Regions from separate parts of the Saccharicrinis fermentans DSM 9555 genome, predicted to be linked through region 2. Evidence: riboswitches for the same ligand, from Rfam matches in the RefSeq annotation. Region 2 holds a riboswitch; each other region holds the start of a gene.
The links. Region 2 has a riboswitch for cobalamin ahead of CYTFE_RS31750 (radical SAM protein). Riboswitches for the same ligand answer to the same signal wherever they lie in the genome.

Region 1 (2,272 bases), 5.0 Mb from region 2:
ACAAGTGGTGGATTATTGATTGCCGTTGAGCCAGCGTCATGCAGAGATGTAGAGGAACTGCTTAAAAAATATGATGTGGAAGCCAAAAGCTTTGGAGAGTTGAAAGCTCAAGCAGAAAAATGGGTAGTGGTAAGCTAAGTTAACTTCGTGTTTTACCATATAAAAACTCCCGTTTAACTTTGGTTGAACGGGAGTTTGTATCTTTCAAAATAAGAAAGTATTAAAGCTTTATGAGCTTAACTCTTCCGACCTGACCGCTTTTTAATTTGCATTCAATTCCTTTCAGGTGAAAGGGTGCTTCATCAATAACATCCTGAACAACACCGTGTGTTAAATGTCCTGAGCGCTCATCTTGTTTCTGAAGAATCGCTACTTTTGTTCCCTTCTTAATGTTTTTTCTTTCTCTTCCGTCCATTAATCTGTCACTTATAAATATATAATCGTTATTCTATTTTGATGTGCTTTTATTAAAGTTAATTCGTCAAAGCGAAGTGCCTATTATAGTTGTGTTTTGTTGTGAAAAATGGCCTACAAATTTATTACAATAGTGTAATATAAGCAAATGTTAGTTCAGTGTTAAGCGTATTTTAACTTTTTTTTACCAATGGACAGGTGTAGTCTGAAAACAAAAGTTCTTTTGTTTTTTATTTAGTTAGCTCTTCAACCTTGGGTGTTCAGTAATCATTTATTATTAAGTCTCTGTTTATTGCAATAGTAAATTAATTACTTAATTTTGCGGCCGTAAATGGTTCTTTTAGTTGTATGAACATACAATTGGATTAAAAGGGAATGCAGTGAAAATCTGCAACAGTTCCCGCTGCTGTAAGTCCACCTCCGGTATTCCGGAAACAAGGGGTTTTTAAACTTCTGCCACTGTTTGTCATCAGATGAATGGGAAGGCATAAAAACCTGGACAAGTCAGAAGACCTGCCATTACTTAATATTTTAAACATTTTGCTTCCGGGAAAGAAGTTATTGTTTTGAGCAGTTTTTCATTGTTCTTACATTATTCTCTTGATTTACGGAATTGCAAAGTGAAGTTGTTATTTTAAACTTTTACTATGCAAAGGATTATTAATGTAGCTGTTATGCTATTGCTTACAGCATTTATTGCGCATGCGCAGGAGGCTGAGCTAAAAGGAGTGGTCATCCTCAAAAACAACCAGCAGCCCTTACCGGGTGCCAACGTTTATTTTTCTGGGACAACAACAGGTACGGCCACAAACAACAAAGGGGTGTATCAATTAAAGAAGTTAAAGCCAGGGGTCTATGACTTAAGTGTTTCATTTTCTGGATTTAAGAAGGTGAAAAAAAGTGTGTCTCTCCAGAAGGGGGAGAATGTTGTGAATATTGAAATGGTTGAGTCGGACCATAGCTTGGGCGAGATTGTGGTGACTGGTACAGGAACGGCTCATCATTTAAAAACGGCTCCTGTACCCACCGAACTTATTAGTAAAAAGGCTATTGCCAATGCAGGGGCATCTGATTTTAACGATTTGATGCTCAATATAAGCCCATCCTTCGAGTTTAACCCCGGAACAATGGGCTCTTTTATGTCAATCAATGGTTTAGGCAATGATTTTATATTGGTTTTGATTGATGGTAAACGTATGTACGGAGATATTGGAGGACAGAATGATTTGAGTCGCATTAACCCTGATGATGTTGAACGCATTGAAATATTAAAAGGGGCAGCTTCTTTGCTGTATGGCTCTGATGCCATTGCAGGGGTGATTAATATCATTACCAAAAAATCGAAGCAAAAACTGAATGTGTCCAATACCACCCGTATTCGTGATTATGCTACGATCCAACAAAGTAATACGGTTGATTTAAATTTTGGAAAAATATCGTGGAATGGAAATTTTAATCATAAAAGCAGTAATGGTTGGCAATTGAGTCCATACGAATTGGATGGAAATGACTTGGTGGAAACCGAGGCAAAGGCTCAAAATAAATATACAGATCATACCTTTAGTCAGGTGTTAACCTTTCGTGCCAGCGATAAATGGGAGGTGTATGCTGGTCATTCAGTTTACGAAAAAGATATGTTCAGACCACAGTCAGTGGGTAAGTATGGATATTACTTTGATGATAAGACCTTTGAAATGGGAGCTAAGTATTTGTTGAATAGAAAGGATTATATTTCATTGGATTACAATTATGACCAATTCCGTTACTATTATAGGTATAACCAAGATTACAAAGATTATTCCGATGGTGATAAGTCTATTAATAATGATCAGCGTTTGAATAATATACGCTTAAAGTA
Region 2 (2,272 bases):
CAATAGTGATGCTGATAAAGAAGCTACAAGGATGTTTTGAGGTTTAATTGGTTTAAGAAGAAAGAAACCAAGCTCACCAATGATAATGAAAGCCAGGTATGTCCAATAAAATCCTGGATAGAAAAAGGTGAAACCATTGAAATACTGAGCGTAAATAGTGTTGTTTATGACTATATCGCTAAGCCACATGGATAAAACCGGGATAATAAGTGCAATGTGCTTTTTTGAAAAGTAGGCTGAACTAAACAGTGCCATAGCCGCTATGGGTGCAAAATTTGGAGGATGTGGTATTAATCTGCTAAAAGCTGCAAATAATACTAAAAGGGAAAGAACCCCAAAACGAATGTCAATTTTTTGTTTTTTCATCGTTACTGCAATTTTCGTTACCTATTAAGTTTTGATTTTGCAGCATACGATGAGAAAGGAAGGCCAAGGAAACATCGTTCTGATTAGCTATCTGTTCTCCGCAGACTGCAAAATCTATGTTATACTGGCAGGTCTTCTGACTTATCTCACTTTAGGTTCCTTCTCATCCGCCAACTGGCGGGCAATGGAATAATACCTAAAGCTGTTTTGAGAATTACAGCAGCGGGAACTGTTGTCGAATTACACGACATTCCCTTTTAATTTCTATTTCAATTAAACTGATTGTTAAATTGAAATTTGAAAACCAATGATGCGACAAATATACTTTACAAATAATGATTCTCAGCTAAAAAAATGAAAAATAGTTTTAAACAATCTGTAACCCAGAGGAAATGGGAGCTAGAGTATTAGATATTTTTTTTCTATTGATAACGAAAATATTGAAGACTCTTTATTTTGAAGTAAACTTGCACAGTCACTTATTGGTTTCTTAACACATCTTTTTTTTGTGTTTGGATGAAAAGGGAATCTTGTTAAAATCAGGAGCTGTCCCCGCAGCTGTAAGTCTATTTACGTTTTGGTAATCAAAAAAGTCATTGTCCCGATATAATTGTAGCTAATGAGCAAACTTACCCAAAAGGAGGTCAACCATACTATACAAATTCAACCCAATTGCCTGTAAATTATACTGATGATTTATTTGAGGCTTTACGTATTCAATATTCATTGCAAACCAAATATACCGGAGGTACTGTTTTTCATACTTCCTTAGGCGAAAGCCAACTGCCAACAAGTTCGGTAAAGCAGTTAATTAAAAAAGTGACAGCAAACTATAAGCTTCCATAAACAAAGCTTGATAGATTACCCAGGTAATATATCGGCAGTAATATTTACTTGTGGCTGCAATTTTAGTTGTAATTATTGTCACAATCCTCAATTAATAGATTCTGATCTAAAAGACCATTCAAATGAGTTAAGCGAAGAAGTGATTTTGGAATGGATTAGCCAAAATAGCAAAATGCTTGATGCTGTTGTTGTAACTGGGGGTGAGCCAACGTTACATAGTATGTTACCCAGTTTCATTCAGAAGATTAAGCAATTAAGGATTAAAGCGAAAATGCCAGCAGATTTAAACCTGTTTTTAAGGCTCCCGCTAGGCTAATGGCCTAGCGGCAGTCTACTCCTTTAGCTTTGTATTGGACAATCAGATTAAAATAACTTAGTTTTGAATTAACCGAAAAGAGTAAAAGTGAACTAAGGTCTACTCCAGTTTTTTAGGACTATCAATCAAATTAGTCTTTTACTCTTTCATTGAAATGAACCAGTTAGAATCTTAGGTTTTCAGGCTTATTAAAGGAGTTGTTCGGCTCCTTTTATACAGGTTCGATGCCTGTGTAAAAGGAAAAGGTATGCCTTAAATAAAGCATACCTTAATGCAAAGAAATCTTCGGTATAATAATCACCATCGGTCGCTGTTCGGCAAGAATAAAGTTAGAAATTAATTCTTTAAAAATGTTTGTTTAAGTCTTAGAATTCGATTGTATGTAGGGCTATATCTATTCTTAAATTTGAAAGCTAAATTACCATTTATAAGGTACAGTTCCTGTTGAATCAATAGAATGTTCCCATTTTTCAACATAAGAAGAGCCTGTTAAAAATTCATCGTCCATACGCTTAAGCTCCTCTGTTAGAGTTTCCTCTAAATTTTTAATGATAGATTCAAAAGCGGGATCTCCTTTTAAGTTTTTTAGCTGGTATGGATCTGAAACATTATCAAAAAGTAACCAATCTCCAGATAAATCTTTGGCGTACGTATACTTTTTTGTTATAACACCTCTAAATTCTTTTCCTCCTCTAGCTCTACTCCATTGACCAAATGGTTGGATACAAGTTACAAGAGAAGCCT
Region 3 (2,272 bases), 5.0 Mb from region 2:
CCATAATCAATATTCAGCTCCATATAGTTTTTGTTTTTTAACTTATAGTATACACCCAATGCTGCATTTTGATTGTTGTAATAATAGTTATGCATTCGTCCTTTAAATGGAAAGTAAAGCGTTTTTTCGTACCAAGAAGCGTGCGTATGTATTTGTAGTTTTTTTGAAAAATGGTAATCAAAATTTTGGGTGATGGTATAACCACGTGATTTGTTTACTGGTTTATCATATGTGCGAACTAAAAAAGGTAGGTTGTGATTGCTTTCCCAAGATGGATTATATTTCATGTTATTGAGCTGCCAACCATCGATTTGTTGATAGGAGAACGTTGTTTTTGAAGAAAGTGCTCCTTTGTTGTAGGAGAAGGCGTTGAATTGTTTGAAATCACCATACTCTCCCATTCGCGTGTTGTTAGAGATGGTAGTTTTCTTCTTTTCTTTTTTTGTAATGATATTGATTACCCCGGCAATGGCATCGGATCCATATAGGGTTGAAGATGCCCCTTTGACAATTTCAATTTGTTCAATATCATCTGTGCTGATTCTACTAAGGTCGGTATATCCTCCAACTCCACCAGTGAGCCTTTTGCCATTTAGAAGGATGAGTACATAATCTGCGCCCAGTCCGTTAATTTTTATATTTGTACCCATGGAGCTGGATGTGAAATCAACCGAGGATGAGATGCCGGATATAATATCTTCCATATTTCGCCCTGCTATTTCCTGAATATCTTTCTGGGTGATGATTTCCGTTTGTACCGGTACATCATCTACTCTATGTTGTGTTCCCGTTCCGGTGACAACAATGGGGTTCATCTTATAGGAGGAAGGGCTTAGGGTGATGTCAATATGGTTGATGCCTTTATTCACATGAACCGTGGTGCAAAATTTTTCATATCCTATATGCGAAACGCACAAATTGTATGTTCCTGTAGAAGAAGGGTGAAGTTTATACGAGCCATCTTTTTTAGTAATGGTGGCTGTGTTATACAGACTGTCGATATATACATTGGCAAAGGGTAAGACCTCCTGGGTGCCGCTACAGCTTACGTTCCCCTCGAGGATAATATTTTGTGCATATGTTGTCATGCATATGAATAACGTAACAACGCTCAGTATGTTTTTATACATAGATAACGGTTCTATGCAACCAGAAAAGTAGCTCGTAAAAGCAAGTGTACAAATAAAACACAGAACAATTTTAACCTCTTTTCCCGGAAGCTTAAAATAAAAAGTTATTGCAATGGCAGGTTTCCTGACTTGTCCTTCTTTGTAACCTTCCCATTCGATTTTTGTCGAACAGTGGTGTAGATACAAAAGATTTTAATTGTTGTTGCAATTAAAACCCGGACTTACAGTAGCGGGTACTGTTCCGGATTTTCACCGGATTCCCTCTCTTATCTCAACTGTAGAAGAGATAATCACCATTATTTTGCGACAAATATATAAAAAATTTATTTAGGTAAATAGATTGCGCAAATAAGTTTTATGATAACATGAGGGTTTTTAATTATCTATGAATTTTTACTTTTGTCTTTTCAGGGCTTAGATAAAACAGTGAAAATTTAAGAAAAGGATTATGGTATTGGTTTTTGGAGGAACAACAGAAGGGATGATAGTTGCAGAACTGTTTGATCAGATAGGACAAGCATATTTTTATTCTACAAAGTCAGATGTGCATCAACAAATTAAAGGGAAAAGGATATTTGGAGCTATGAATCAGGAGGCTCTGAATACTTTTTGTGAAGAAAACAATATTCGATTGATAATTGATGCTGCCCATCCCTTTGCGAAGGAATTGCATCACAACATAGGTTGCGTTGCTGCGGCTAGGCAGATAGAGGTGATTCGTTATGAGCGGCAGTATTCTTCGTTTGCTTCTCCCTTGTTGCGGTATTTTGATTCGTATGAGGAGATGAATAATGCCTTATTGAATAGTACGTATGAAAATATATTGGCCTTAACGGGGGTGCAGACGATCGAACGCTTTAAGTCGGTCGGAGAGAGTAAGCGGCTTTATTTTAGGATCTTAGATACGGCTTTGAGCAGGGAGAAAGCCAAGGCATCGGGTATTCCTTCTCATTATATTATACCCATGAAACCGGAAGGAGATAAGGATGGTTTGGTTGCTCTATCTAAAGAGCTGCATGCCGAACTTCTTATGAGTAAAGAGAGTGGAGAGTCGGGTTTTTTTGAGGCCAAGGTACAGGCTGCTTGTCAGTTGAATATACCGCTATGGGTGGTGCGTAGACCAGCTTTACCGCAATTTAAAC

Region 1: it holds a riboswitch for cobalamin, as region 2 does, so the genes downstream of both, CYTFE_RS27530 (TonB-dependent receptor) here and CYTFE_RS31750 (radical SAM protein) in region 2, are expected to answer to the same signal.
Region 3: it holds a riboswitch for cobalamin, as region 2 does, so the genes downstream of both, CYTFE_RS0121215 (TonB-dependent receptor) here and CYTFE_RS31750 (radical SAM protein) in region 2, are expected to answer to the same signal.

The regions. Positions count from the first base shown of each region.
Region 1 covers NZ_KI912107.1:5,123,924-5,126,195, forward strand. Annotated here, with positions in the region: gene selD (selenide, water dikinase SelD) at 1-138, shown strand, start outside; gene CYTFE_RS0121130 (YwbE family protein) at 221-415, opposite strand; cobalamin riboswitch at 730-949, shown strand; gene CYTFE_RS27530 (TonB-dependent receptor) at 1,062-2,272, shown strand, end outside.
Region 2 covers NZ_KI912107.1:143,628-145,899, forward strand. Annotated here, with positions in the region: gene CYTFE_RS0100715 (DUF6580 family putative transport protein) at 1-366, opposite strand, end outside; cobalamin riboswitch at 476-690, opposite strand; cobalamin riboswitch at 834-1,017, shown strand; gene nrdD (anaerobic ribonucleoside-triphosphate reductase) at 976-1,212, shown strand; gene CYTFE_RS31750 (radical SAM protein) at 1,220-1,528, shown strand; gene CYTFE_RS24365 (sulfatase family protein) at 1,947-2,272, opposite strand, start outside.
Region 3 covers NZ_KI912107.1:5,145,440-5,147,711, forward strand. Annotated here, with positions in the region: gene CYTFE_RS0121215 (TonB-dependent receptor) at 1-1,088, opposite strand, end outside; cobalamin riboswitch at 1,228-1,443, opposite strand; gene cbiD (cobalt-precorrin-5B (C(1))-methyltransferase CbiD) at 1,579-2,272, shown strand, end outside.